One region of the Buttiauxella sp. genome, then DNA from elsewhere that is predicted to be linked to it. Evidence: predicted binding sites of a transcription regulator. Region 1 holds the regulator's gene; each other region holds the start of a gene.
What was found. Region 1 encodes CRP, which controls carbon source genes, mostly activating them, when cyclic AMP is high. Its sites were predicted from a motif close to ATGTGANNNNNNTCACAT; they were not measured.

Region 1 (10,550 bases):
CGACGGGCGCACGCTTCAATGGCGTTTAAATCTTCGATGGTGCGGTAGACGAAACAGTCTTGCGTTTCGGAACCTTTAATCGGTGGGATCCACGGATATGAACCGGTCGCCATCACTAATTTGTCGTAATACACGGTACGACCGGTATTCGAGTGGATGACTTTTTCCTGGCGGTTGATGGTGATGGCACGTTCGCCAACCAGCACATTTACACCATGTTTTTCGTAGAAGCCGTCACGAACCAACGACAACTCTTCAGCGGTATGATGAGAAAAATAGGAAGAGAGGTGGACGCGATCGTAGGCTTTACGCGGCTCTTCACAAAAAACAGTAATGTCGAATTGGCCTGGCTGGGCTTTATCAAGTAGGTCTTCGATAAAGCGATGGCCAACCATGCCATTACCGATGATTGCGATTTTGACTTTGCTCATAATTGCCTCAATTTCTTTTCTATTACTGCCTACCTTAACGATTCAGCAATGGCGATTATTGATACAAATCAAATACACCTTTATATACCTCTTAATGGGTATATGTTTGATTTTAGTGAGTTTTTCTAAGTTGTGGAAATGTCTGGCTATTCAGGAGGAGACAATAAATGTCCTCATTTTGATGGCTGTGCTATGAAGTAGAGGCGGTTAATCAAGAAGAGGTGGATATGAGCAACAAAGCACTGGAGTTAATTCAAAATGTGCGTCTGGTTGGGTGCGAAGGTTTATGGCAATTAACCATTGAAAACGGACGCATCCAGGCAATCAAGCCGATGAGTGAAACGCCGCCTGCGAGCCAGCAGATCCTTGATGGGCAAGGCGGGCTGGCAATCCCCCCCTTTATTGAGCCACACATCCACCTTGATACCACGCAGACGGCAGGGCAACCCAACTGGAATCAATCTGGCACGCTGTTCGAAGGTATTGAGCGCTGGGCGGAACGCAAAGCGTTGCTGACGCATGAAGATGTGAAGCAACGCGCGTGGCAAACCCTGAAATGGCAAATTGCTAACGGCATTCAGTATGTGCGCACCCATGTTGACGTCTCTGACCCTACGCTTACGGCGCTAAAAGCGATGCTCGAAGTGAAAAAAGAAGCCGCGCCGTGGATTGAGGTGCAGATTGTTGCCTTTCCCCAGGAAGGGATCCTGTCGTATCCCAACGGCGAAGCGCTGCTTGAAGAGGCATTACGCCTTGGTGCAGATGTGGTGGGGGCTATCCCGCATTTTGAATTTACTCGCGAATACGGCGTTGAGTCATTGCATAAGGCTTTTGCGCTGGCGCAAAAGTACGATCGCCCGCTGGATATTCACTGCGATGAAATTGACGATGAGCAATCGCGTTTTGTCGAAACGGTCGCAGCCCTTGCGCTGCGAGATGGCATCGGAGCGCGTGTTACCGCCAGCCATACCACGGCGATGCACTCTTACAATGGCGCTTACACCTCACGCTTATTCCGTTTGCTGAAGCTTTCCGGGATTAACTTTGTCGCCAATCCCCTGGTGAATATCCATCTGCAGGGACGTTTTGATGATTACCCGAAACGTCGTGGTATTACGCGTGTGAAGGAGCTGCTCGGGGCGGGTATTAACGTCTGTTTCGGCCATGATGATGTGTTCGATCCCTGGTATCCGCTGGGCACCGCCAATATGCTTCAGGTGCTGCATATGGGGCTGCATGTTTGCCAGATGATGGGGTATCAGCAAATAGATGAAGGGTTAAAGCTGATTACCGGAAATAGTGCGCGCACGTTCGGTGTGCAGGATTACGGCATTGCTGAGGGAAATACGGCGAATCTGATTATTCTTCCGGCGCAAAGTGGTTTTGATGCGGTGCGTCGGCAGGTGCCAGTGCGTTGGTCGGTGCGGGCAGGAAGAGTGATTGCGATGACACAGTTGCCACAAACGTGGGTGATGCTGGACGAAGCCGAGGAGATAACGTTTCGCGGGTGAAAAGTGGTGGATGACGCTGGCGCTTATCCACCCTACAAAACCGCTTAGGTCGGATGACGCTGGCGCTTATCCACCCTACAAAACCGTCCAGGTCGGATGACGCTGGCGTTTATCCACCCTACAAAACCGCGTAGGTCGGATGACGCTGGCGCTTATCCACCCTACAAAACCGCCCTGGTCGGATGACGCTGGCGCTTATCTACCCTACAAAACCGCCCTGGTCGGATGACGCTGGCGCTTATCTACCCTACAAAACCGCCCGGGTCGGATGACGCTGGCGTTTATCCACCCTACAAAACCGCGTAGGTCGGATAAGCGTAGCGTCATCCGACGCTCTTAGACGCTCTTAGTGTGCCGGCACTACCGCGTTATGCTGACGGTGCTTCGTCACCAGGCCCAAAATCAGGCACATAATAAACACCACCGCATACAGCGCGTTTGCGGTTTGCAGCGCCGCATGCGGGCCGCTGTGAGCCACAATCGGGCCGGTGACAACAAAGGTCAGCATGGTCCCGATGGTGCCGCATGTCAGAACGAAGTTAACCAGTTTTGGCGAGGCAACTTTGGTCTGCAAAGAACCCAGCGTAATGACCGAGGTGTAAATAGCGCTGGAGAAGAAGCCCAGAGCCAGAATAAACCATGCCAGATGCGCAGGCTCGCTGGTGTTGAACAGGTACATTAGAACAGTAGCGGCACCCGCAAGAACAGTCAGAATGCGTTGCAGATCGAAGAAACGCAGAATGAAGCTGAACGCCCACATGCCGAACATATAAGACATCCAGAAGTCGCTCACCAACTGGCCTGCATCATTCAGATTCATGCCGAGGCTTTTGGCGTATTCCGGAACCCAGGAGATGAAGCCTAACTGACCCAGGATGTAGCACAGTGCGGCAACGGACAGGAACAGCACGCCCACACCCCATTTTTCTTTCTCAACAACTTTCTCGGTTGGCGCCGCGTGTTTGCCTAATGCCGGGAAATCACAGCCAATAGTCAGGATGAAAATCGCGACGTAAACCAGGCCGATGCAGACGTAAACCCAGTACCAGTTGAGGCTGCGTGCCAGAAGAATCGCTGCCACCATTGGGAAAATCATCCCCGCCATACTGAAGAAAGAGTCGGTAAACAACAGACGTGAACCACGCTCACGACCTTCGTACATATGGGTAATCAGGAAGGTCCCAATCGACATGGTGATGCCGCTGACCAGCCCAAGAACAAACATCGCGACCGAGAAAATGGTCAGGTTATCGCCCTGGATAAGCCCTGCAACTGCCAGAACCATCAGGATAAAACCAAAGCGAAGCTGAGTTTTGAGTGGCACGATTTCCATTAACCAGGCGTTCAGGAAGATAGAAATCAGAATGCCCGCGTTCAGGAAGGTAAAGGTATTACTCATACTGGAAACGGGGACGTGGAAGTATTCGGCGATATTGCCCATCACCATCCCGGTGACGATCACCAACGCGCCTGTGAGGGCGTAGGAGAAGAAGCTGATCCATGTGAGCTTAATGCGGTTGCTGTTAGTCATGACGAGCCTGTGAATAGAAATGTAAAGTGCTTTGACAGCACTCGAGAAGAATGGATTTTAGTCAAAAATGTGACTCATTCATACAATTTCTGAATCATTTGCAGTAACGACATACGTTTCGAGTGATATGAATCACCTATTTAGCGCTATCAATCGATTCATTCATTTAACTTATTGATTTACGTGAAAGTAAAAAACAGTAAATGGCTGGCGCAGAGTTGAGCACGTCTTTACAATCTAGCAACTTGCTTCATTCACTGCCTTCGTAAGGAATTATTCATGCTCAAATCGACTCTGGCGGCCGTAGCAACGGTGTTTGCTCTTACCGCGCTATCTCCTGCTGCGCTAGCTGCTAAAGGTGACCCACACGTCCTGCTGACCACTTCAGCGGGTGAAATTGAGCTTGAGTTAAACAGCCAAAAAGCCCCAGTTTCAGTGAAAAACTTTGTGGATTACGTTAACAGCGGTTTCTACAACAACACCATTTTCCATCGCGTGATCCCAGGCTTCATGCTCCAGGGTGGCGGATTCACTGCTGATATGAATCAGAAGCAGCCTAATCCGCCAATTAAAAACGAAGCTGATAACGGTTTGCGTAATACACGCGGTACCATTTCCATGGCACGTACTGCTGACAAAGACAGTGCAACCAGCCAGTTCTTCCTCAATGTGGCAGACAATGCTTTCCTCGATCACGGCCAGCGCGACTTTGGTTACGCGGTATTTGGTAAAGTTGTGAAAGGGATGGAAGTTGCTGATAAGATCTCTCAAGTACAGACGCATGATGTCGGTCCATACCAAAATGTTCCGTCAAAACCTGTAGTTATCCTCTCTGCAAAAGTCCTGCCGTAAAATATTCCTGCGCGGGTAGTTTCTACCTGCGCAATCTCCACCTTCCTGCACTTCCACCGATTGCTGCTTATACTTGTGGCAAGAAAGGGTCATGTTAGGGAGGCACCATGGCAAAGAAACTTACCGACAAACAAAAGTCCCGCCTGTGGCAACAACAGCGAAGCCGCTCATTTCAGGCCAGTAATCGGCTGGATATTCTTGAGCCTCATGCACAAGATGAGACTATCGCGCAGCGCGTAGAGACGATTGAACTTGGCCCGCTGCATCGCGGATTACCCTGGATGTGTGCCATCCATCAGCAGCTTTTTCAGGATGTTTTCGACTGGGCGGGCGAGCTACGTGATGTTGATATTTCCAAAGGGGAAACACGTTTCTGTCATTTCGAGTACATCGAAAATGAAGGCAACGACCTGATGCAGGATTTGGAAGACGAGCATTATCTGGGCGGGCTTGCCAGAGAAGAGTTCGTTAAGCGCCTGGCACATTACTACTGTGAAATTAACGTACTTCATCCGTTCTTTGTGGGCAGCGGTCGCGCACAACGTGTGTTCTTCGAACAACTGGCGATTCATGCCGGATATGTACTGGACTGGCGTGACGTCGTGCCTGAAGAGTGGCAAGCGGCGAATCAGGCGGGAGCGTTGGGTGATCTGGCTCCGCTTACGGAGATTTTCACTAAAGTGGTGAGCGAAGCGTGCGAAAGCGAATAGAATAGCGCGGTTCTTTTTTACCCCGGAGCCGCGATGCTACTGCTTATCGACAATTACGACTCATTCACCTGGAACCTTTATCAGTACTTTTGCGAATTAGGCGCGGAAGTAGTGGTGAAACGTAACGATGAGCTGACCCTTTCTGAAATCAGCGCGTTGGCACCAGAAAAACTGGTGATCTCTCCCGGCCCCTGCACGCCTGGCGAAGCAGGCATTTCCCTCGCAGCGGTTACTCACTTCGCCGGAAAGTTACCAATCCTTGGCGTTTGCCTTGGCCATCAGGCTATTGCCCAGGCATTTGGGGCAACAATTGTCCGTGCTGAAAAAGTGATGCACGGTAAAACATCCGCGATTACCCATAACAACAGTGGTGTTTTTAGCGGGCTGAACAACCCTCTGACCGTGACGCGTTATCACTCTTTGGTTATCGACCCGCCCACGCTACCTGCCTGCTTTGAAGTGACGGCATGGACAGATAAGCAAGAGATTATGGGCATCCGCCATCGTGAGCTGGCGTTGGAAGGGGTGCAGTTTCATCCGGAAAGCATTCTCAGTGAGCAGGGACATCAGCTGTTAGCCAATTTCCTTAAGCGTTGATTTCTTATTGCCAATAAATGATTTTTTATGCATATTTCATGATTATATTTTCATGTCTGTTCTTGCGTAAAAATGGGATGGCAATAAATGGCAACTGAACAATCAGCAATTACCCGGGCAACTTTCGATGAAGTTATTTTGCCGATTTATGCACCGGCAGAATTTATCCCGGTAAAAGGCCAGGGAAGCCGCATCTGGGATCAGCAAGGGAAAGAGTATGTTGATTTCGCAGGTGGGATCGCAGTTACGGCGTTGGGCCACTGCCACCCGGCATTAGTGGAAGCGTTAAAAAGCCAGGGCGAAACGCTATGGCATACCAGTAATGTTTTCACCAACGAACCTGCGCTGCGCCTTGGACGTAAGCTGATTGATGCCACTTTTGCTGAACGCGTGCTGTTTATGAACTCCGGCACCGAGGCCAACGAAACCGCCTTTAAACTGGCACGTTATTACGCATCCACCCGCCATAGCCCGTACAAAACCAAAATTATCGCGTTCCATAATGCCTTCCATGGTCGTTCGCTGTTCACGGTTTCTGTTGGTGGCCAGCCGAAATATTCCGATGGTTTTGGACCGAAACCCGCAGACATTATCCATGTCCCGTTTAACGATTTGCATGCTGTGAAAGCGGTGATGGACGATCACACCTGCGCGGTGGTGGTTGAGCCGATTCAGGGCGAGGGAGGGGTCACGGCGGCGACGCCAGAATTCCTGCAAGGTTTACGCGAGTTGTGTGACGAGCACAAAGCTCTGTTAGTTTTCGATGAAGTGCAGTGTGGCATGGGGCGTATCGGCGAGCTGTTTGCCTATATGCATTACGGCGTGACACCAGATATTTTGACCAGCGCTAAAGCGTTGGGTGGCGGTTTCCCGGTGAGTGTCATGCTGACGACTCAGGAAATAGCCTCGGCATTCCATGTGGGTACACACGGTTCAACCTATGGCGGGAATCCGCTGGCATGTGCTGTTGCGGGTGCCGCGTTTGATATCATCAATACGCCTGATGTGTTGAATGGTGTAACGGAAAAGCGTCAGCAGTTCGTGAAGCATTTGCAGCAAATCGATGAGCAGTTCGACGTATTTAGCGATATTCGCGGCATGGGATTGTTAATTGGTGCAGAGCTGAAACCGCAATACAAAGGGCGTGCGCGTGAATTCCTTTATGCGGCTGCTCAGGAAGGCGTGATGGTTTTGAATGCCGGTCCTGATGTCATGCGCTTTGCGCCAGCTTTGATTGTTGAAAATGTAGATATTAAAGAAGGTATGACGCGCTTTGCTAAAGCTGTGGCGAAAGTCGTTCAGGGCGTGTAAGCGCCCGCGTCATCCAGCAAAAAACGATGGATGACGCGGAGTCTATTTGCTCTGTGCGTGCCGTAAGCGGTTCAGCCAGATACCATGATGTGGGCGCTGACGCCATGCCACCGAAGAAATGGTGTGCATGGTGCTGAGGTGGCCCAAAATCCGCTGTAAATGTTGTTCCATCGTGCTCAACGGTCCAGTTGGAAGCCCTTCCAGCGGATCGAGAATATTCGCGTCGTTCGTTTCACCCGGCCCATCGTATTGAAGCCGCTGCTGGCACCGTTGCAACGCAATTTCACATGACTGCAAATAATGCTGGGCTAAGTCTGGAGTCAGCATGTTGTGCTCGCGCGCCAGTGTCGTCATCGCATTGATGTGTTCGACGATAAACTGACTGTGCGTCACCCACAGTTTCATGTCTGCCAGATAATGCGAGTTGAAGCCCGGTTCCTGCATCGCCTGATTCAGTGAGTTAAACAGAGCATTATGGGCCTGGTTGACCTTCATACGTTGCCAGGCCAAAGGCGTGGGTTCAGGGTCGCTGCTCAGGATCAGGCGAATGGCCTCCTGGTCTGTCTCCAGTGCGTCGTGGGCGTTCTGGCGCAGCAAGCCACTTTGCCATTGTGGCCATAGCCATACCATGCCACCGAAGGCAATCAGACAGCCCAGCAGGGTATCTATCAGGCGCGGAACGATAAACTGCTCGGCACTGAGCGTTAATAGTTGCAGGGTATAAACCGCGGTCACGGTGAAACCAATCGTCGCCCAGCCGTAACTCTGACGAATAAACAAATAGCTGACGAGTGTAATGACCAGCATCGCGCCCAGGGCAATATCTTGCGGGAAGTGGAAATGCAGAGCGATACCCGCAATTGCCAGCCCAGCAATAGTCCCTGCCGAACGGTGCAGAATACGAACCCGCGTGGCACCGTAGCCGTTTTGCGTCACAAACATCACCGTCATTAAAATCCAGTAAGGTTTCGGCAGATGTAAAAACGCCCCAAACAGACTGGCGATAGTTAACATCACGCCTAAGCGTGAGGCATTGCGCAGGGCTGCGGATTTCAACGACAAATAGCTTTTCAGTGCTGCCCACACCGGTAAGCGGCGCTGGCGGTCTTCCATTAAATCGCGGATATACAGTGGGCGTTGGGTGCGTAAAACGCGCGCGATACGGCTAAAGTGATAATGACAAAATTGTCCGACTGGATTATCTGGATTCTGGCGAGCGATTTTCTCGAGGGCTTCAATTTGCTTCTCCATCGAAAATCGCTGCGGATAACGATGGTAAAGAATGTCATCGGCCAGAACGCGCAAACGGGCCGCAATAGTTTGCGCATTCCAGCGGATGACCGCTTCCGCATGGCTTTGTGCGACAAGTTTTTGCACCTCGGCAGGTTGGTGCAAACTGACGGAAATGTGCTCCTGGAGATCTAATGCGACCTGAAAGGAGCGCAAAAGATGCTTGTAACCGTTCTGCTGATTCGCTGCCAGCATGTGCAGCTGTTGGTAGCAGACGGTGATTAAGTCGACGGCTTTTTGCTGGCGGGCCAGTAGCGGCGGGAGCGTGGTTTCCGGATCCGCGTGCTGGGTCAGCATGCCGTACTTGGCTTCACAGTAATCTGCTAACTGGCGATAGAGCAGACTTAACGATTCGCGCAACGGCTGCTCACGCCACATCCAGAACCAAAACCAGTTAAACACCCCGTACCAAATCGTACCGGAGACATACAACGCCATCGGTTTCCAGATAGGCATGTTGCCAGCCATGCTGAGCGTGAAGATAGCTGCAATCAGCGAGGCAGGAAGCAAACGAGCGTGCAGCGAGCTGATTTCAGCGGTCACGCCTAGCATTAGCGCCATGACCATGAGAATAAGCGGCAAAGGCACGTCGGTGTAGAGCAGCAAAAGCTGCATGATTAAACTGCTGACAGCAAACAGGGAGCCGCCAATAATCAGGCGTTTGAAGAAGCGCTTATGGGGAGTATCCAGACCGGCTATGTTGCAACAGGCAGGCACTAACGAGAAAAGCAGGCCTAACTGCAAATTTCCTAACAGTAGACCTACTCCCACAGGAAGGCACAGCACCAGCGTTTGCCGTAATGCGTAGTTAACTTCGGGGTGGTAGATCAGTCGGCGCCACATTTGCTCGTCATGGTTCAAGTTGCTGGGTTGTTGGTTGCACTCAGTCATCCCAGTCACTTACTTTAGTAAGCTCCTGGGATTCCTGAGCTTACCGCCTACCTGCAACATGAACTATTTAGAGCAAGTGAGGGAAGTGTAGAGACAAAAAAGGCGTGTCATGAAGCAACACGCCATTTTTTAGGACGGAGATTAACGAGTGCCGTAAACGACGATCGTTTTACCGTGAGCGGAGATCAGGTTTTGATCTTCCAGCATTTTCAAGATACGACCAACAGTTTCGCGAGAGCAACCCACGATCTGACCGATTTCCTGACGAGTAATTTTAATCTGCATGCCGTCTGGGTGGGTCATTGCATCAGGTTGTTTCGCCAGATTCAGTAGCGTCTGTGCAATGCGACCTGTTACATCCAGGAATGCCAGGTTACCGACTTTCTCAGATGTAACTTGCAGACGACGAGCCATCTGGGAAGACAGGCGCATCAGAATGTCTGGGTTGACCTGAATAAGCTGGCGGAATTTTTTATAGGAAATTTCAGCCACTTCACAGGCAGATTTAGCACGGACCCAGGCACTACGTTCCTGGCCTTCTTCGAACAGCCCTAACTCACCAATAAAATCGCCCTGATTCAGATAGGAGAGGATCATTTCCTTGCCCTCTTCATCTTTAATCAGAACAGCCACAGAGCCCTTGACGATGTAGTACAGCGTCTCAGCTTTTTCACCCTGGTGAATCAGTGTGCTCTTCGATGGATACTTATGAATATGGCAATGGGACAAGAACCATTCGAGAGTTGGGTCTGTTTGCGGTTTGCCAAGCACCATGCGCGGTTATCCTCTGTTTATAACTAGCTACCAACGACAAGACGCTAAACATCCTGTCTGGCGTTGCAAGTATTAGAATATTCCCCACCTTGGGGAGATGGCATGCAAGTCATTCTTGCTGCCTGTAATTAGTGACGTCCTCTGCATACATGCATTACGTCAATGTATCGCGATGTAGCATCTGGATTGTTTTAGCATAGCTTTTGACAAGTGTCTCCTATTGTCTCGTTTCAGCATGACGCAGGTCGCCTTCCGTTGCCAGTTTTGCTGCATCCGCGTACTCTGAAAGGGTTTTTTTCAACTGGAGAAGTCACATGCAGGCACGAGTGAAGTGGGTTGAAGGGTTAACCTTCCTTGGGGAGTCCGCTTCTGGACACCAGATTTTGATGGATGGTAATTCTGGCGATAAAGCACCCAGTCCGATGGAAATGGTTCTGATGGCTGCGGGTGGTTGTAGTGCCATCGACGTGGTTTCTATCTTGCAAAAAGGTCGCTACAACGTGACGGATTGTGAAGTAAAACTCACCTCTGAGCGCCGCGAAGAAGCACCTCGTCTTTTTACCACCATTAACCTGCATTTCATCGTGACAGGCAAAGAGCTTAAAGATAACGCGGTTTCCCGCGCAGTGGATTTATCTGCTGAGAAGTATTG
Region 2 (10,550 bases), on a different contig from region 1:
GCAGTGCATTGGTATAGCAAAGCAGCAAATCAAGGCTATGCAAATGCACAATTTAATCTTGGGATGGCTTATGTTAATGGTAGCGGTGTCACTAAAGACCTTCGACAAGCAATATATTGGTATCAAAAAGCAGCAGCGCAAGGTGATGCAAATGCACAAGTAAATCTTGGTATGATGTTTTTTAATGGGCAAGGAATAGCCAAAGACTATGGCAAAGCTAAATATTTATTTGAAAAAGCAGCTGAGAAAAATAATACTATTGCAATGACCAATATCGGATATATGTATAAATCAGGCATTAGTGTCATTCAAGATAATATCAAAGCTGTCGAATGGTATCAACAAGCCGTCGAATTGGGATCGATGAAAGCTCGGAATGCACTCGCTTGGTTTTATGAACAAGGATTAGGAAATCTTTCTTTAGACAAAGCAAAGGCTGCTTCATTATTTAAGGCATCTGCCTGTCAAGGATATGCTATAGCCCAAAATAATGTAGGGGAATTATATTCAAGCGGTGGAGACACACTACCATATGATGTTGTCAAAGCTTATGCCTGGTATAAAACTGCATATTCAAATGGCCAAGCAGATGCAAATAAATCATCAGAAGAGCTGGTGAAAAAATTAACACCAGAAGAACTTGTATTAGCAAAAAAAATGGCAACTGAATACATCAAAAAATATCCCTCCCCGCTGGATCAAGAGGATACTTATAAGTCTGACGCAGAGTGTAAATATCCTTAATCTACCACTATCATAAAAACGAACCCCTAAAGGTTCGTTTTTCACATTCAACTCACATCAGCTCTCTTTTGTCTGCTGCACGGTTTTGTTTATCGGTAACGGCAAATAATCCCTTATCCGTAGACCGCCACGCTCGCTGACGCCGATATCTAACAAGCCATTATGAACCAATCTCAGGATCTATATCCTTAGATGGGGGATATTCTGGAGATGTTTTCACAGGAGCGAGCGATGCTTATGGATTTGGTATTCAACAAGGCAATAAATAATCTTCACTTGTTGAATACCTTTTAAATACTTTACTTCCCAATCAGGCGTCGGGAATTATCCTCAACCTTACCCGAAATCCGCCGTTTCTGCATGGTGCGCGTCCAGCTCACCGACAGCCCCGCAGCACTGAGCAAGCGATGATACTGCTCGTCGTCAAACGGCATATGCCAGGCGATAGCGATCGCTTCTGCCACCGACACATCGCTTACGCGAGAAACTAACTCCAGCGGCGATTGCGTCGAAACATTACCTGCCATCACCACACGATATAACCAGCCGATACGCCCGGTCTTCTGCATCAATGAGGCCATATCACTGATACCGAAATGATAGTTCAGCTTGAAGCACGGTGAACGTGGTTGCGTGACCTGAATCAGCGCGTTGTCCCAGCGAAAAATATCACCGATATAGACATCGTGTTCTGTCAGCCCGTGAGTTGATAAGTTTTCACCGAACGCGGGAGCGGTAAACAGATCGGCCTGCTCCGGAAATTCCCGTGCCCAGTGAAGGTAATGCTCACGAGGATAGTGGCACAGCGCACGATCCGGCCCGCCGTGAATGATTTTTTCAGCCTGCTGATCACCTTCCAGACCAGATTCAGTGAGTTTTAGCTCACCATCGACCTGATATTTGGCGATAGCGCTCGGCCTGCTGCCTGCATATTCACGAACTTTTCCAATATAAACGTTAAGTGGATAGTGCATCTGCTCCTCCCTGTGGCCTGACTACAGATATAAAAAAAGCGAGCCATCAGGCTCGCCTCTGCGCAGTTGCATTGCAACTTATTTTTTAGCGGCAAAACGCGCTGCTGCTTCGTCCCAGTTCACTACATCCCAGAATGCTTTGATGTAGTCAGGGCGACGGTTTTGGAATTTCAGGTAGTAAGCGTGTTCCCACACATCCAGACCCACGATTGGGAAACCGGATACGCCAGAAACGGCTTCACCCATCAGCGGGCTATCCTGGTTTGCGGTAGAAACCACAGCCAGTTTGTCGCCTTTAAGAACCAGCCACGCCCAGCCAGAGCCGAAACGTGTGGCTGCTGCTTTCTCGAATTCAGCTTTGAAAGCATCAATGCTACCGAAATCACGCTCGATGGCAGCTTTCAGGTCACCTTGCAGAGTAGTGCCAGTTTTCAGGCCTTTCCAGAAGAAGCTGTGGTTAGCGTGTCCGCCCGCGTTGTTGCGCAGAACGGTTTTTTTGTCAGCTGGCAGTTGATCCAGTTTGGTGATCAGCTCTTCAACTGGCAGGCTTGCGAACTCTGGCAGAGATTCCAGCGCTGCATTCGCGTTATTCACATACGCCTGGTGGTGTTTGCTGTGATGGATTTCCATCGTTTCTTTGTCGAAATGAGGTTCCAGGGCGTCATAAGCGTAAGGCAGGGATGGCAGGGTATAGCTCATATTCTTAACTCCTTGAAGGGGTAAAGTATCAACTGGCGCATATCTGTTAACGCCGCGTAATCAGTTGGTTCATTATAGTTAATTAAATGATATTGAAAATGATTATCAATGCCGTAGTTTTTATAAGGTTATAGCTTTTCTTTATAATGGCGATAATGTGAACAATGTCAGGTAGATAAATCGTTTTTTGCCACCTGCGACATAAACTGGCACTGCTACAAAGGCAGTCTGGTTCAAATAAGGCGATAGTCGGCGCTTCTTTTCTGCCTGGAGCATGATTATGTCGCTTAACGTCGCCCTTTTCGGTATCGGCCTTGATACCTACTGGCCGCAGTTTGCTGGCCTTGAACAGCGTCTGACTGGCTATCTGCAGCAAATTGACCAGCGCCTTGGTGAGTGTAATGCATCGGTTTTCAATGGCGGCCTGATTGATAGCGTTGTCAAAGCCGATCACTTTGCCACGCAACTTCAAAGCCAGCCGGTCGATGCTATCGTGCTATACATCAGCACTTATGCCCTGAGTTCCACAGTTCTGCCGCTGGTACAGAAAATCAACAAACCGCTAATTATCCTCGCATTACAACCTGAGTTAGGTTTGCCGTACGAGAAAATTCGTCACATGGCCGATCGAGGCGAACGCACCGGCGAATGGCTGGCACATTGCCAGGCATGTAGCGCACCGGAACTGGCGAACGTGTTCAATCGTGCGGGGATTCGCTACCAGCTGATTGTTGGTGCTTTGCATGGCGATGATTATGTCTGGCAACAAACGGAACAGTGGCTGCAAGCGCTGGAAGTACAAAAGGGGTTAGCGGCCTGCCAGGTGGGTGTTCTGGGGCATTACTACAACGGTATGGTGGACGTTTACAGCAATATGACCAACCTGAGCGCCAGACTCGGTGTGCGTTTCAAGCCGTTGGAAATGTGCGAGCTGGCTGAATATCGCGAGCAGGTTACGCCATCTGCCAGCATGGAAAAATGGCAAGAAGTGGAAGCCACCCTGCAAATCGACCCTGCCTGTGAAAAAGCCGAAGTAGAACGGGCCGTTCAGACCGCCTGTGCCATGGATAAACTCGTTGAAAACAATCAGCTTGGTGCACTGGCGTATTACTACGAAGGGCGCAACGGCAACGCCTGCGAAAATATCATTACCTCAATTATTCTCGGTAACACGCTTCTGACGAGCAAGGGTATTCCCATCGCCGGGGAATATGAAATCAAAAATGTGCTGGCGATGAAAATCCAGCAACTGCTTGGCGCGGGAGGCTCATTTTCAGAGCCATATGGCATTGAATTTGCTGATGACGTGGTGCTGTGGGGGCATGATGGCCCAGCGCATCCGTTGATGGCTGAAGGGAATGTGCGACTGGTGCCACTGCCGGTTTATCATGGCAAACCAGGCAAAGGCGTCTCAATTCAAATGACGGTGAAAACTGGCCCCGTAACTTTCCTGTCGATTATTGAAGACGCGCAAAACAGTGTGCGCTTGCAGTATGCCGAAGGAGAGGCCGTTGTCGGCGAGGTGCTGGATATTGGCAACACCAATAGCCGTTATCGCTTCCCTCTGTCGGCGCGTGATTTCACCACGCAATGGAGTACAGGTGGCCCTGCTCACCACTGTGCTATTGGCCTTGGGCATCAGGGTGCAGTGCTGGAAAAGCTCGCCTGGTTGCTTGGCCTACAGACCTCAAAAATCTGTTAGTCCGAAAAACGATGGGCGTCGGTTATAAAAAACTGTGAGCGCCATCAATCGTACCCCCTCAATTTTGCCAGGTTTCCCCCTGCCACGGCAGCACATGGAAGGTTAGCCAGTTGCTCAATCCTTAGACTCAGTGGCAATGGGGTAGCCAGCTGTCACCTCGGAGTTATTTAGTTAAAACAGAGGGATATGGATAATGAGTAATGCAATAACAATGGGGATAATCTGGCATCTTGTGGGTGCCGCGAGTGCAGCCTGTTTTTACGCCCCTTTTAAAAAAGTAGAACGTTGGTCATGGGAAACAATGTGGGCGGTTGGTGGCTTCGTTTCATGGATAGTTTTGCCGTGGACGGTGAGTTACGTATTACTTCCTGATTTTTGGGCTTACTTCGGTTCGTTTAACGCTTCGACATTACTGCCGGTATTTTTGTTTGGCGCGATGTGGGGAATAGGGAATATTAACTATGGCTTGACGATGCGTTATCTCGGCATGTCGATGGGCATCGGTATCGCGATTGGCATCACGCTGATTGTCGGGACCTTAATGACGCCGATAATTGCCGGAAAATTTGATGTGCTGATTGGCACACCAGGTGGACGCATGACGCTGTTGGGGGTGTTAGTTGCGCTGGTAGGGGTGGCGATTGTTACCCGTGCGGGACAGTTGAAAGAACGCAAAATGGGTATCAAGGCCGAAGAGTTCAACCTTAAAAAAGGGCTGATTCTGGCTGTGATGTGCGGCATCTTCTCGGCAGGCATGTCTTTTGCGATGGACGCCGCAAAACCGATGCATGATGCTGCAGCTGCACTGGGTGTGGACCCGTTGTATGTGGCATTGCCAAGTTATGTAGTGATAATGGGAGGCGGTGCGCTGATTAACCTTGGCTTCTGCTTCATTCGTCTGGCCAGGATGAAAGACTTGTCGATCAAAGCCGACTTCTCACTGGCAAAACCACTCATTATCAGCAATGTGTTATTTGCCGCACTCGCAGGTTTGATGTGGTATCTGCAATTCTTTTTCTACGCCTGGGGCCACGCCAAAATTCCTGCACAATACGACTATATGAGCTGGATGTTGCACATGAGTTTCTACGTGCTGTGTGGCGGGTTGGTTGGCTTGATTATGAAAGAGTGGAAATCAGCAGGGAGACGTCCTGTTGGGGTACTGAGCGTGGGTTGTGTGGTGATAATTATTGCTGCAAATATTGTCGGCCTGGGCATGGCAAATTAATTACGTTTCAATAGTATAACGGAGACGCCATACCCGTGGCGTCATCCCGGTCTCTTTTAGAAACACCACCGAAAAATAGTTACTGTCCTCAAAGCCGCAACGCGTGGCGATATCACCAATCAACAAATCACTATGACGCAATAAATCCTGTGCCTGGCAAATGCGCAGCTGGCGTAAATACTGGCTGATACTCATGCCGGTTTGCTGACGGAAAAGCTGTCGTAAATTGCGCTCTGTCACCTGATGCTGCTGGCAGAACTGCGCAAGCTCAAAGGAAGAATCGAGGCTTTTCCCCAGTGCTGCCATCAATAAATCGAGAGTTTCACTGCTGTTGGGTCCGTTATCATCCTGAGACTGATAACGATGGCGATGCAGCAAAATGCACAACTGCAAAAACAAGCTCTCGGTCAAACACACCGACAGCGCGTCTGTTTTGACACTTTCGTGTTCCAACTGACCAATTATTTGCCGTGCTTGTGTCATACCGTGGCTGCTTAGCCGCCAGCGCGGATCTTTCCCCACCGTCCGCGCGCTATGCAACAAATCGTTCCAGTCGACGTTGAGTTTGAGCCGTTCAGGACAATAGATAATGTTATGCAGAACTAATCCGTTAACCGACTCATAACTATGGCGGTCTTCCGCGCGGATATAAAACAGGTCACCACAGGTGATGCGATAAGGGCGGTCGTTAAGGATGTGCAAGCCGTTGCCACGCCACACCAGCACCAGTTCACAGAAATCGTGTGTGTGTTCAGCAAAGACATTTTGCGGATAGCGGTCTGCCACCGCCACGGGTTGCGCGGAAGTGACAAAGAAATCTGCTTTCTTGAGAATTAAATGACCCGCCACCGTGATGCCTCAAAAACCGAAATCTAAACGGTGGATGACGCTGTGCTTATCCACCCTACAAAACCAGCATCGTAGGTCGGATAAGCGCAGTGTCATCCGACAAACTAACGGGCAAGTATTGGCTTTTTTGGTTAAAAAAACGGTGATTGCCTTCGCGATTACTGAAGTTGAGTATCTCGCCCCTGGCGAATTTCACGTGGTGACCAGGAAAATTCACGTTTAAAAAGCGTTGAGAAATGATTGCTGTCGCCAAAACCGCATTGGAAGGCGATGTTTGTGACGCTTTCGTCTCCGTGACGTAACAGGTGGCGGGCTTTCATCAGCCGTAAACGGTTGAGATAACGCTGGGGCGTCATGCCGGTTTGCTGTTTAAGCTGGCGATGTAAGGTGCGCAGAGATAGCGTGAATTGCCCGGCTAACTCCTCCCAACAAATATCCTCAACGAAGTGATCTTCAAGCCATGCCATCAGTTGATTTAATCGCCCTTCAGAGTTAGTGGCACCTTCCATCATGCTGCCTTTACGCAGCAGCACCAGCAACTGCATAAACAGAATTTCACGATTGGCTATGGAATGGGTATCCGCCGCTTCGCCAATGTTCTCAAACTGCTCAATCAGGCCACGAACCTGCTGCAAAACGGGCTGATTCACGCGCCAGTGCGATGGGTAATGGCCATCCTGCTCCTGGGGCAATAATTTATCCAGCCCGGATAAAAAGCAAAATGCGTCCGGTGCGCGATAAAGAATATTGGTCAGACAGAGATTTTCGGTGTGTTCATACAAGTGACGGTCATGATCGCGCACAAAGCAGACTGAACCTCCACTTAATGTATACGGTTGACCGTTAAAAACGTGTGTTCCAGTACCGTGCTCAACAATGACAATTTCACAAAAGTCATGATGATGTTCAGGGAAAGCTGCCTGGGGTAAACGCGGCTCAATCGCCACCGATGCATGCCCTGATGGGAAAAAGTCAAAACCATGTAATACCGTCATCATCATTACCCCCAAGCTTTTTTAACATTGCCTGATAGTAGATAACGATTCTCATCTGTACCTTAAAGTTTCGACACGAAATCAGTTAAAACTTGCTCGTTTTTTAAGAATGGATGGGAATTATCAGGAAATGCGGCGAGCATCACAAGCTAATGAATAAAGGGTGTAAACATAAATCTGTGACATGACTCACGTTCACCTTTGCTTCTTTGCCAGCGGCGGATTTGTACTGTCAGTAACGAGAAGGTGAGCGACTGCGTTACTTTTTAGAGTGGGGTCAATTAATTTAGTAAGGACCCCAAAATGACTCTACGCCATAGTGTTGCGGTAGACCTGGGCGCATCAAGCGGCCGTGTCATGCTGGCACGCTTTGAACGTGATACCCGCAGCATTTGTTTGCGAGAAATTCATCGCTTCACCAACTGCTTAAAACAGGTCGACGGCTCCACTGTCTGGGACGTAGACGCGCTGGAGCTGGAAATCCGTACCGGCCTGCAAAAAGCCTGCGACGAAGGTATTGCCATCGACAGTATTGGAATCGACACCTGGGGTGTCGATTACGTGCTAATTGACGGCGAAGGTCATCGCGTCGGCCAGCCTGTTTCCTATCGCGACAGCCGCACCGACGGCGTGATGGACACCGCTTTTAACCAGCTTGGTCGTGACGAAATTTACCGTCGCACTGGCATCCAGTTCATGCCTTTCAACACGCTTTATCAATTGCGTGCGCTGGTGGAACAGCAGCCAGAATTGATCGATAACGTCGAACATGCGCTGCTGATCCCGGATTATTTTTGCTACCGCCTGACGGGTGCACTGAACTGGGAATACACCAACGCCACGACCACACAACTGGTGAATATCAACAGCGACAACTGGGATGAAACGCTGCTGGATTGGGCTGGCGTGCCGCACAAATGGTTCGGTACACCGACGCATCCGGGCAATGTCATTGGCCAGTGGGTTTGCCGCGAAGGCAACAAAATCCCGGTGGTTTCGGTTGCGACACATGACACCGCCAGCGCTGTCATCGGCGCACCGCTTAAAGATAAAGATGCTGCTTATCTCTCTTCCGGCACCTGGTCGCTCATGGGTTTTGAGAGCAAAACACCGTATGCCACCAGCGAAGCATTGGCTGCCAACATCACCAACGAAGGTGGTGCGGAAGGGCGCTACCGGGTCCTGAAAAATATTATGGGGCTGTGGTTGTTGCAGCGCGTCACTAAAGAGTTGGGCATTACCGATCTTGCGGATCTTATCGATCGCACTCGACAGACAGCCGCCTGCAAATTTGTCATCAATCCAAACGACGATCGTTTTATTAATCCTGAAAGCATGAGCCGTGAGATTCAGGCGGCATGTCGCGAAAGCAATCAGCCGGTTCCGTTCACTGACAATGAACTGGCGCGCTGTATTTTCGACAGTCTGGCGTTGCTGTATGCCAAAACCCTTCAGGAACTGGCCACCGTTCGCGGTCGCCCATTCAGCTGCCTGCATATTGTGGGCGGCGGTAGCCAGAACACATTACTCAACCAGCTTTGTGCCGATGCCTGCGGCATCCCGGTGCTTGCCGGTCCCATTGAAGCTTCAACACTTGGCAATATTGGCTGCCAGTTAATGGCGCTGGATGAAATCACCGATGTTGATGACGTCCGCAAAATTGTCGCAGCCAGCTACGAACTGAAAACTTTTATCCCCCAAACAGACAGTGACATTGCCCGGTACATCGAGCAGTTTCCGCTGAATACTCAAACACGTAAGGAGTTTTGCGCATGACCACCTCTCTCGAAACAGCCTGGGAACTGGCAAAACAGCGCTTTGCTGCTGTCGGTGTTGATGTTGAATCCGCACTGCAACAGCTCGACCGCTTGCCGGTTTCTATGCACTGCTGGCAGGGCGATGACGTTGCGGGCTTTGAAAACCCAGAAGGCGCATTGAGCGGTGGGATTCAGGCGACGGGTAACTACCCTGGTAAAGCACGCAACGCTCAGGAATTACGTACCGACCTGGAACGCGCATTATCGTTAATTCCAGGCCCAAAACGCCTGAATCTTCATGCTATTTATCTGGAATCAGAGAAGCCTGTTTCCCGCGACAAAATCAAACCAGAACATTTTAAAAACTGGGTTGAGTGGGCGAAAGCCAACAAATTAGGGCTGGATTTCAACCCGTCGTGCTTCTCGCACCGACTCAGCGCTGACGGTTTCACGCTGTCCCATGCTGACGATGAAATCCGCCAGTTCTGGATTGATCACGTTAAAGCCAGCCGTAGAGTATCGGCGTACTTTGGTGAGCAACTGGGCACCCCGTCAGTGATGAACATCTGGATCCCGGATGGCATGAAAGACATCACGGTGGACAGACTCGCCCCGCGCCAGCGTCTGGTCGCAGCTCTCGATGAAGCGATGAGCGAAAAACTCGACCCGCAACACCATATCGACGCGGTGGAAAGCAAGCTGTTCGGGATTGGCGCAGAAAGCTACACCGTCGGCTCCAACGAATTCTATTTCGGTTACGCCACCAGCCGCCAGACGGCGCTGTGTCTGGATGCAGGGCACTTCCATCCGACCGAAGTTATCTCCGACAAAATTTCCAGTGCGATGCTGTATGTGCCGCGCCTGCTGTTGCACGTGAGCCGCCCGGTCCGTTGGGACAGCGACCACGTGGTGCTGTTGGATGACGAAACACAAGCTATCGCCAGCGAAATTATCCGCCACGACCTGTTCGACCGCGTCCACATCGGGCTGGATTTCTTCGACGCCTCCATTAACCGTGTCGCTGCCTGGGTTATCGGCACCCGCAATATGAAGAAAGCGTTGCTGCGTGCATTGCTGGAACCAACAGAAACGCTGCGCCAGCTTGAGCGTGAAGGCGATTACACCGCGCGCCTGGCGCTGCTTGAAGAACAAAAATCACTGCCGTGGGCAGCGGTTTGGGAAATGTATTGCCAGCGTAACGACACGCCGGTTGACGCCCAGTGGCTGAAAACTGTGCGGACATATGAACAAGACGTGTTGAGCAAACGCGGCTGACCACTCAATGGTGGATGACGCTTCGCTTATCCAACCTACAACTCATGACAAAACGTAGGGCGGATAAGCGTTAGCGCCATCCGCCAGAATAAAACAGGAACACAAGACTATGCAGAACATCCTTAACGCCTGGTTTGTAGAAGGCATGATCAAAGCAACAAGCGATGCCTGGCTGAAGGGCTGGGACGAGCGCAACGGTGGCAATATCACCATGCGTCTGGATGAGGCGGACATCACGCCATTCGAGGCTGAGTTCCACGCGGCTCCACGTTATATCGCTTTGAGCCAACCGATGCCTGAACTGGCGAACACGCCGTTTATCGTCAC
Region 3 (10,550 bases), on a different contig from region 1:
AGCCAGGTTAACACCGAGTCGCGCGCCAGCCGGTAAAATATGCTGAAGTTTTTTGGCATCATGCGCAATCAGTTCAAACAAATGGCGGGTGAGGGGGACAATCAATTGCTGGGCTTCGGCAAAGGCGATAAACGCATCTGGCGGAATAGGGCCAGCAATCGGGTGATTCCAGCGCATCAACACTTCAACACCCGACATTTTTAGCGCTTTGGCATTCACCACTGGCTGATACACCACACTGAATTGCCCGCGTTTAATGCCGGTCAGGATCTCTTTGCCTGAGCGTAAGCGCACTGTCAGCAACCAGGCGCACAATGCCCCGATAAGTATGCCGAAAATTAAACCCGTCAGAATGGAGATTTGAATGTCTTCCACAGGCCAGGTTTCGCCATACAGCGCTAATTTGATGGGGTATCCCTGAATGCTAATAATACGCGTGGGATGTGCCGGCAGCATTGCGGCATCTAATACATGATTGGAGGTCGTGGTTAAGGCTTTACCTCCCACGATGATCGCCATTGAAACCATATCGCTTTGGCGAGTGCTGAATAATAAATACGGGGTGAGATTCACATTCAGAGTGGCGAAAACACCGTGACCAGAAATCAACGGATTTTTAAACCACGCGGCAATGGTCGGCTTGCCTGGCATCATCGGTGTGCCCTGCATGATATCAAGATCAACCTCATTGTTGAGGTCGATATCCGGGACCAGCTGACGCATATCCATCAACATACTGCCGGTGGCAGAAGAACAATAAGCTTCGTAATTACGCACTAATACAAAGGCGCGAACGTTGACGTTAAATGCGGCAAGTGAGGTGAGTTCACCGGAGACATGATGGCAATCGGAAAGCGTTAAGGGCTGGATGCCGCTGCTGCTGGTCTGAAGCTCACTGAAAAAGTGGCTGAGGTAATCACGTATATCTGAAGTCAGCGTGTCGTAGCTTGCCTCGCGCTTACTATGCAGCGTCAGGCTGGTTATTCCACCAATCAGTAGCGCGGCAAGAATACCCGCCAAAATACTGAAGGCGGCAATTTGCCGGACGGAGGTAAAATAACGTGAAAAAATATTTTTAGAAAACATGGCTTAAGGGTTCCTGCAAGCGCAAGAGACTTATTGTTTATATGTGTTTTTTCGGACTATAACGCAAAAAGTGGCATAGCGTCATAAAGTTTCGAACGTAAATTATAATCATTTTATAAACGTTTACTTTTTGCACTCACTGAATTTCAGGCAATAAAAAACGCTGCATAAGCAGCGTTTCTTGTCTCGTCGAATTGTTTTCTTGCAATCAGCCAAGGGATTAACTGTCTGCAAGAACCGCATTAACTGCGGCTCAGTACGCGTCGTGCTTCGTTATAACGCTTCTTCCAGTACGGTTCGTCCATGCTTGAAATCGTCACACCACTGCTGGTGGAAGCATGTACAAACTGATTATTGCCGATATAAATACCAACATGTCGACCGGTTGAACCTGCGCGGAACAGAACTAAATCGCCAGTACGTAATTTATTACGTGAAATCGATTTACCTGAATCCTGCTGTTCAGAAGTTGAACGAGGCAACTCTAAACCAAATTGTTCACGGAATGTACGCTGCACGAATGCAGAACAATCAATACCGCTTTTATTGCTGCCACCAAGACGATAACGAACGCCTTTCCAGCTTGCATATTGATCCATGAGACGTGATTTCACATCTACATTACGGACCATCTCTTCGAATTCATCCTGAGAGGCTTGCAGTAAAAAACCATCTTTATTGCCGACTGCATGCGTCTCAGAATGCATATTTGCGGTGTTTGTCGAACTACATGCTGACAGCATTACTGCCACAGCAACGGCGGGAATTACCCGCAAGATATATCTCAAAATAGGCTGAGATTTGACCATTATGTTTGTTATCCCTTGAAGTCCTTAACGATAAATATCGTTATACAAAATGCCAACGTGACGAGACTAATTACCTGAGCGTCATGAAACAAATGCTTATGAGCAAAACTGTGGTATGACGCACAAATTTATTCACACTGCGAATGATTTGGCTTTAAGCACAAAACGTATCCGAGGTTACCCTATCAACACTGGCGTGGCGAGAGCTTTTATCCGTTTTTTTATAAGAAATTGTGATGTTAAAAAATGATAAGAAATATTGCGTATTTGTTAAGCGTTATTGATGTTTAATTGTGCAAATGCTTCTTTTAACTGGGGAAGCGAAAAGGTTAAATATTAGTCGATTTTAACGGGTGAATGAAAAATCATCAGAGTTCATTCCGTTCTCTGATGATTGAGCGTCATTGGTGTTTATCAGATGTTAATCATTCGCTTTACGCATTTGGGGTAAATAACGGTCGAGCAGGTTAATTAACCCATCACTTACTGGGGTTAATAACACCCATGGTAAGCAAACAAGCGCAATGGAGAGCGACCCAACAAAGATATCAGTAAACCAGTGTGCCCCTATCATCATGCGCGGCATCATGAAGATCAGGAAAATAATAACGGCAATGCCAAACGCTTTTTTACCGAAATATCGCAGCATGAAGCCGGTGAAAATCAGCAGCATTAATCCGTGGTCGCCCGGGAAACTGTCTTTAGAAGCATCCTTTGTCGGGAAATGCAGCAATTCACTGACACGGTAAATATCGGTGAAATAGAGCGTAGGGCTGACGTGAGATTCCGGAATCAAATGGCCGAGCTGATTAATAATCACTGCACAAAATAGCATCACAATGCCCATGATGACCATGCGGCGGCGACCGCTTGATGATTCTTTGCGCCAATAGAAGAAAAACAACGTACCCATCGCTAATAACGAGATGCCATCAAACACGCGATTATTGGTCACCGCGACAAGTATCAGGAAGGCGTGACTCTTTACCAGTGCGCGGTTGAAGAAATGGAAGATATTGGAGTCGATAACGAACCAATAGCCATGTCCGGCAGGCAGATACCAACTAAAAAAGAGTGCTAATCCCAGTGCGTTTAGCACCAGGATTAAAGGTAATCGAATAGTTTTCATACGTTGTCACGAGTTTTTTTAACAAAGGGCAAAAGGGTAGACCTACAAACTTAAACGTAGCTTCAACAGCGACGTTTGCAATGCATTCCAGTCAACTTCAGCACTATGAATCAACTCGATACGGCTGTCTGGTGGGGCCACGTTTTGTGTTTCGATATGGAAATCAAGACCCTGGCGATTTACACGGACTAAGCCTTCCGCAATACGCAGTACGCCTTTAACGCGGTCGACCGGGGCCAGTCTGGCCCATTCCAGAATCCCCACCGTGTCAAAGAGGGTGTCGGCATCAAATATCCAGCCGCAACCGACGTAGCCCTGACCACTATTAATGCTTCGTCTCCAGCGTTGATGCTCCGGCAGACTTAATGCGGCAAGACCTTTAGTGACGGCGTGGCTGTGTTGATGGTCGGGGCTGGAAGGGAGTTCGCGTAGATTTTGACGCGGTCTTTCAAGAAGCGTGATATCAATCTTGCCGTTACTCGCGGCAATAATGTCACGGCCTAAAGCTTCGCGCTGTTGCCAGTCGGCCAGTGCTTTGCGGCTTTCATCGCTGGCACGGTCTTCTTTATTGGCAATGATAATATCGGCCGCCGCCAGCTGGTCGCGGAAGTTGTCATTATTTATGGCGCGTTCATCAAGTAACTGGCGAGGGTCGAGCAAACAAATCGTGGCGTTGAGTTCTATCCACGGTTGGTAAACCTCGGCAGTCAGCATATCGAGAATTTGTTTCGGATGACCCAGACCTGTCGGTTCGATAAGTAATCGGTCGGGTTTACCCTGGCGAAGTAATGTATTCAGGCCAACTTGCATCGGCAACCCATTCACACAACACATACAGCCGCCGGGGATTTCTTTCAATAATGCGCCGCTATCAGCTAATAACGCACCGTCGATGCCGACTTCACCAAATTCATTGACCAGCACAGCCCATTTTTCATGCTCAGGTTTATTGGCCAATAAATGCAAAATGGTGGTGGTTTTTCCGCTACCGAGAAAACCGGTAATGAGGTTGGTTTTAGTCACAGGCGCTCCGGACAGGTTAAGTGAACCTAACGTGATTAGTATCACAATCCTGAACAACATTTGCGAGAAAAGGAAGCCTGAGCGTGCTTCACATCCTTGTGAAGTATGTTTAAAGGCATTGATCGTTAAATTAACCGACCAGTTTTGCGACCGCGGCGCGTGCGCCAGTGCGGCACAACTCATTCCATGCAGCCTGGACGTTTTCGACAAAATGTTCATCAGCAGGCAGGTCGCTGCCGAAGATTTCTTGCAGGCTGAGCAGGGCGTTGACGCGTTCTTCTGGCGTGCTGCCGTCAACCAGGGTTTTAATTTTCGCGGCCAATGGATCGCGAATATCAATTTCATTTCCAGCGTCATCGGTGCCGCTGACATAACGCATCCATCCGGCAATACCCAACGCCAGACATGGCCATGCATCACCTTGCTGCAGGTGCCAGCGAACACTTTCCAGCATGCGCTGCGGCAGCTTCTGGCTCCCATCCATCGCGATTTGCCAGGTGCGGTGTTTCAGCGCCGGGTTTTCGAAACGCTCAATCAGGTTATTCGCATATTGCTGTAAATCGACGCCCGTCACCCGCAGAGTTGGCGCTTGTTCTTGCATCATCAAACGATGGGCAGCCTGGCGGAAATTATCATCAGCCATGCAGTCGTTAACATGCTGATAGCCTGCGAGGTACCCGAGATACGCGAGGAAGGAGTGGCTGCCGTTAAGCATGCGCAGCTTCATTTGCTCCCACGGCATCACGTCATCGACCATTTCAACGCCCACTTCTTCCCAGGCAGGGCGGCCCGCGACAAAATTATCTTCAATAACCCACTGGATAAACGGTTCACCTGAAATCGCGCAAGGATCTTCAACACCCAGCGTTTCGGTGATTTCCAGTAAGGATTCTGGCGTTGCCGCAGGGACAATTCTGTCAACCATGGTGCTTGGGAAGGTCACATGTTCACGGACCCAGTCGGCTAATTCCTGGCTACGAGTTTCTGCCATGCCGATCACCGCATTGCGTACCACATGGCCGTTGTCGGGAATGTTGTCGCACGAAAGCACGGTAAATGGACGCAAGCCCCGCTCGCGACGGCGATTGAGTGCTTCCACTAAAATACCTGGCGCGGAATGGGGTTCGGCTGGATTTTTCAGGTCGTGAATAATTCGTTCGTTATTGTTGTCGAGTTTTCCGGTCGCCGGATCGATGCAATATCCCTTTTCAGTCACGGTCAGGGAAACAATCGCCACTTGCGGCTCGCAGAATTTCTCAATAATGGCCTCGAGGCCATCAAGTTTTGCATTCAGGCATTCGTTAACCGCACCGACAACTATCGCCTGATTACCTTCTCGGCCTTTTTCCAGCACGGTATAGAGGTGATCCTGGGCGCGTAGCGCGGTCATCAATTTATCACCGCTAAACAGGCTAATTTCACAAATGCCCCAATCCCCCCCCAATTTATTGAGTACCCGATCGGTCAACAACGCCTGATGTGCGCGATGAAATGCCCCAAAGCCAAAATGGACGATGCGGGTTTTTAACGCTTTGCGATCATAGCGTGGTTGCTGAACACCGGTGGGGAGCGCGACCGAAGCAATTGTATTCATAATTGTAAATCCCGATTAACGAATTAGTAACATTGCGCAGTCTAAAGTTATATGACAGCAAATTAAATTGGTGTGCCGTCTTTATCCATTTAATGTGAGCTGGATCAACCAATGTCACCGCAAAATTTGACCGAAAAGAAGAATCCAGTATGGTAGTAGTCAATACAGCATTTAGAATTGGTATGACAACTTAACTGAGGAACTGTCGATGGAACAAACATGGCGTTGGTACGGCCCGAAAGACCCGGTATCTCTGGATGATGTGCGTCAGGCGGGCGCGACCGGTGTCGTTACTGCTCTGCATCACATCCCCAATGGCGAAGTGTGGCCGGTTGCTGACATTAAAGAGCGTCAGGCTGTGTTGGCAGCGAAAGGGCTGACCTGGTCAGTAGTAGAAAGTATTCCGGTGCATGAAGAAATTAAAACCCACACCGGTGACTACGATAAGCATATCGCAAACTATCAGCAGAGCATTCGTAACCTGGCGGAATGTGGCATCGACACCGTATGCTACAACTTCATGCCCATTCTGGACTGGACGCGTACCGATCTGGAATATGAATTACCAGATGGTTCACGCGCTCTGCGTTTTGACCAGATAGCATTCGCGGCATTCGAGCTGCACATCCTCAAGCGTGAAGGGGCAGAAGCTGATTACAGCGAAGAAGAGCAGCGCCAGGCGCTGGCCTACTTCAATAATATGTCCGATGCAGAAAAAGAAAAACTGACGCGCAATATCATCGCCGGTTTACCGGGTGCGGAAGAGGGTTATACCCTCGACCAGTTCCGTGCGCGCCTTGCTGAATACGACGGCATCAATAAAGAACAACTGCGCGAAAACATGGCGTACTTCCTGCGTGCGATTGTTGCGGTAGCGGAAGAAGTCGGTGTGCGCCTGGCGGTTCACCCGGACGATCCACCGCGTCCAATCCTCGGCCTGCCACGTATCGTATCCACAATTGAAGATATGCAATGGCTGAAAGAAACGGTCGATAGCATTTATAACGGCTTCACCATGTGTACCGGTTCTTATGGCGTGCGCGCTGACAACGACCTGGTGCATATGATTGAAACCTTTGGCGATCGTATTCACTTCACCCATTTGCGTGCCACTTGCCGCGAAGACAACCCGAAAACCTTCCATGAAGGCGCGCATCTGCAAGGTGACGTGAACATGGTTGCGGTGGTGAAGGCCATTCTGACTGAAGAGCTGCGTCGTAAAAACAGCGGTGATTTGCGTCCGATTCCGATGCGTCCGGACCACGGTCACCAGATGCTTGACGATCTGCACAAGAAAACCAACCCAGGTTATTCAGCGATTGGTCGCCTGAAAGGTCTGGCAGAAGTACGTGGTGTGGAACTTGCTCTGAAACAGACTATGTTCCCAGAACTGCTGAAGTAAGCTGAACAATAAAGTAAAAACGCGCCATCAGGCGCGTTTTTTTATGCAGATTTTTGGTGGAAGACGCATTTGCTTATCCACGCTACAACTGCTTTTCGTAGGTCGGATAAGCTTGCGCCATCCGACATTTTTAACCATTAATCTGCACGACCCATAGAACGTTTTTCAGCGATATGAATGCGGATCTTCTCACCGGTGACCATATATTCTGGAACCTGAATCACAAGGCCAGTCGACATGGTTGCAGGCTTGGTACGGGAGCTTGCTGATGCGCCTTTGATGCCAGGTGCAGTTTCAACAATTTCCAGATCCACAGTTTGTGGCAATTCCAGCGCCAGCAACTGGCCATCCCAGGTGAGAACCTGCATGTCTGGCATGCCGCCTTCAGGGATGAACTGCAACTCGTCTTCAATCTGATCTTTGGTGAAGATATACGGGGTGTAATCTTCTTTATCCATGAACACGTACTCGTTACCGTCGATGTAAGAGAAATCAACGAAACGGCGAGTCAGGGTAATGGTGTCGACGATATCGTCACCTTTGAAGCGCTCTTCAACTTTCTGGCCAGTACGGACATCAGAAAAACGCATTTTATACAGCGTTGCTGCGCCACGTGCGCTGGGTGCCTGAATATCAATATCTTTAACAATCAGCAGCTTGCCGTTGTAATTCAGTACCATACCTTTTTTGACTTCGTTAGCTCTTGCCATCGATAATTCCTGTAAAAAATTGAGGAGCGAAAATATTGCGTCAAATTACTCGCGGGGCGTCTTTCAGGCAAGCGGATTTAATCGCTGACCGGCTAGAAATGGCATAGTAAAGCCGCGTCACTACTGCTACAGTCCAGATCCTTGTCAGCCCACCGGAGCATTGCAGATGGACTGTCGTCCCGATTGCGGCGCATGTTGTACCGCGCCTTCCGTATCAAGCCCAATCCCTGGCATGCCAAATGGCAAACCGGCCAATACGATTTGCGTGCAACTTGGCGCTGATATGCGTTGTAAAATCTTTCTTTCACCGCTAAGACCCAAGGTCTGTGCCAGCCTGCAAGCCTCGCGTGAAATGTGTGGCACCACGCGCCAGCACGCCATGGATTATTTGATTTATCTCGAAGCGGCGACCGCTCCTTAAATATCTTTGATTTTCACCATGCAGTAAGCGGTGATGGCTATCATGCCTGTCGCGATATAAAACACGGTGTGATAATTCCAGATTTCCGCCACGACACCAGCCATCGACCCGGCAATTATCCAGCCGACACGCGTGGTATTGGTATACAGCGTGGTTGCCGCTCCAGCCTGGCCCGGCATTAAATCCTGAAAATAGATCATGCCGATACCCGCCAAAATGCCGATGAAAATCGCGTTCAGCAGTTGTAGCCCCAGCAGCATGAATTCGTTATGCAGTGTCAGCATCCCAATGTAGAACAACAGACCCGCGACCGCCGCAATCCGCATCAGGAAACGCTTACCGAAGCGTTTGGCGTAATAACCGGCGATAAGCATCGTAGGGATTTCAAGGCCAGCAGCGGTCCCCATCATCACGCCCGCCAGTTTCTCCGGCAGATGTAATTCATGAATGATGTAGAGCGGCATATTAATGATATAGAGGCTGTTACAGCCCCACATCATGGTGCAGGCGACAAACAATAACAGCGCATCACGGCGATTACGGCGCGGCGCCTCAAGGGTGGTCGATTTTGTCTCCACCTCTTTTCGCATCGAGGGTAACAACATCCGCACCATCACACTGCACACCACAAACGCCAGCGCGGCGCTGAGATACATCGTGGTAAAACCAAAACCCAACGCCAGCGCGTAGGCGATAGGCGGGCCAATCACCCACGCAAGCGATACCTGCGCACGCAGAATTGAGCTGAACATCACCGCTTCGCGACCGGTACGGTCGGCGTGTTCGCGCGCCAGGGCAAACATTTGAGGGTTAGCGGTCGAGCCAAAACTACTGAGGAAAACCCCGACGAACAGCAACACAAAATAGTTGCGGTTCCAGGCAAAAAGCACGCAGGCGAGAGCGCCTAATAAGCAGCAGACAAAAATAAGCGCTTTGCGATCGCCTTTGCGGTCCGAACGCCCCGCAAGAAACTGGCTGACCAAAATACCAATGATGGCACTACCGGTGAAAAAGAAGCCGACCATCGCTGGGCGAGCATGCACTTCTTCCGTCAGAAACAGGCTCAGAGTGGGCGTTTGTAATGCACCCGCGATCCCGGTAAGAAAAGCGACAATCAAAAAGGCGGAAGACGTTAAATCAAGGGGCTTACGGGTTGCTGCTATGGGGGCGTTTTGCATGCTCTCGGCGTCGCTAATTTATGAACGCGCGGAGTTTACGCGCCTTGTCAGAAAATAAACAGTTGATCAAATCAAAGGCGGCACGAAAAGACGCTTAAAGCTAAACGCATCGCGCAGTACTGCTATTTAGCATTTTATGAAACTGCCGCCATACTGAGTTATAGAGAAAGTGGTTGAATGGACTTATCCGCTTTAACTCGTTCAGCTTTTACGCCCAGGTTTGAGGGAAATGTGCGGAACCTCTAAATTTCAGTAACGAAATCTCAACATGACTTGCCTGAAACCTGGTGAATATGCACACTACTTGAAACGTTTCAGCGTCGTCTTATTTGTTATCAGGAGTGGGATGGCGCATTTTTTCTCATTGCAGCTGAATCGTTTCAATTCGGCAGGAGAGGAGAACCATGTTCCAGTTATCTGTGCAAGACATTCATCCGGGAGCGAGTGCCGGAAATAAAGAAGATGCCATTCGTCAGGTTGCCGCAGCACTCGCGCAAGCTGGCAATGTCAGCATTGGCTATGTAGAAGGTATGCTGGCTCGCGAGCTACAAACTTCTACTTACCTGGGCAACGGTATTGCTATTCCACACGGCACCACCGACACCCGCGATCTGGTGCTGAAAACTGGCGTTCAGGTGTTTCAGTTCCCCCAGGGAATCGAGTGGGGCGAAGGCCAGACCGCCTATGTTGCGATTGGTATTGCCGCCAGCTCCGACGAACACCTGGGTTTACTGCGTCAGCTTACCCATGTGCTGAGTGATGACGACGTTGCTGAACAACTCAAAAATGCAACTTCAGCAGAAGAGCTTCGTGCATTGCTGATGGGCGAAAAACAGTCCGCCTCTTTGCTTTTTGACAACTCATTGCTGGCACTCGATGTCACCGCAACCGACCTGATGACGCTGCAAGCATTAAATGCCGGGCGCATCAAACAAGCTGGTGCAGCAGACACGGCATTTGTAAGCAATGTCATCTCCAGCAAACCTCTTTATTTAGGTCAGGGCATCTGGCTGAACGACAGTACTGAAGGCAACCTTGCCAGTGCTGTTGCCATCAGTCGTCCTGTGACTGCGTTTGAGACTGAAGGCCAACCGGTATCGCTACTGATGACGGTTGCTGTGGCCGATGACCAACCCTTACAGGTGCTTAACCGCCTGAGCGACATGCTGATAAACAATACTGCTGACCGCTTGCTGAA

Region 2: rhaS (HTH-type transcriptional activator RhaS) is a predicted target of CRP. The motif match lies at 7,322-7,339, and genes of this name have one in related genera.
Region 3: WBL83_RS14870 (mannitol dehydrogenase family protein) is a predicted target of CRP. The motif match lies at 5,734-5,751, and genes of this name have one in related genera.

What each region holds. Positions count from the first base shown of each region.
Region 1 is NZ_JBAVHX010000017.1:15,091-25,640, reverse strand. Features, by position in the region: gene nirB (nitrite reductase large subunit NirB) at 1-431, opposite strand, end outside; gene WBL83_RS13400 (cytosine deaminase) at 659-1,942, shown strand; gene tsgA (MFS transporter TsgA) at 2,289-3,473, opposite strand; gene ppiA (peptidylprolyl isomerase A) at 3,753-4,325, shown strand; gene WBL83_RS13385 (putative adenosine monophosphate-protein transferase Fic) at 4,433-5,035, shown strand; gene pabA (aminodeoxychorismate synthase component 2) at 5,069-5,632, shown strand; gene argD (bifunctional acetylornithine/succinyldiaminopimelate transaminase) at 5,720-6,943, shown strand; gene WBL83_RS13370 (YccS/YhfK family putative transporter) at 6,986-9,076, opposite strand; gene crp (cAMP-activated global transcriptional regulator CRP) at 9,266-9,898, opposite strand; gene WBL83_RS13360 (OsmC family protein) at 10,213-10,550, shown strand, end outside.
Region 2 is NZ_JBAVHX010000005.1:65,783-76,332, reverse strand. Features, by position in the region: gene WBL83_RS04915 (tetratricopeptide repeat protein) at 1-744, shown strand, start outside; gene yiiM (6-hydroxyaminopurine reductase) at 1,044-1,718, opposite strand; gene sodA (superoxide dismutase [Mn]) at 1,797-2,417, opposite strand; gene WBL83_RS04900 (arabinose isomerase) at 2,698-4,119, shown strand; gene rhaT (L-rhamnose/proton symporter RhaT) at 4,313-5,347, shown strand; gene rhaR (HTH-type transcriptional activator RhaR) at 5,348-6,196, opposite strand; gene rhaS (HTH-type transcriptional activator RhaS) at 6,355-7,191, opposite strand; gene rhaB (rhamnulokinase) at 7,495-8,967, shown strand; gene rhaA (L-rhamnose isomerase) at 8,964-10,223, shown strand; gene rhaD (rhamnulose-1-phosphate aldolase) at 10,333-10,550, shown strand, end outside.
Region 3 is NZ_JBAVHX010000022.1:45,150-55,699, forward strand. Features, by position in the region: gene WBL83_RS14850 (cyclic di-GMP phosphodiesterase) at 1-1,086, opposite strand, end outside; gene mepS (bifunctional murein DD-endopeptidase/murein LD-carboxypeptidase) at 1,329-1,895, opposite strand; gene WBL83_RS14860 (phosphatase PAP2 family protein) at 2,317-3,024, opposite strand; gene WBL83_RS14865 (CobW family GTP-binding protein) at 3,067-4,047, opposite strand; gene WBL83_RS14870 (mannitol dehydrogenase family protein) at 4,178-5,641, opposite strand; gene uxuA (mannonate dehydratase) at 5,850-7,043, shown strand; gene yeiP (elongation factor P-like protein YeiP) at 7,181-7,753, opposite strand; gene WBL83_RS14885 (YkgJ family cysteine cluster protein) at 7,920-8,174, shown strand; gene setB (sugar efflux transporter SetB) at 8,171-9,352, opposite strand; gene fruB (fused PTS fructose transporter subunit IIA/HPr protein) at 9,757-10,550, shown strand, end outside.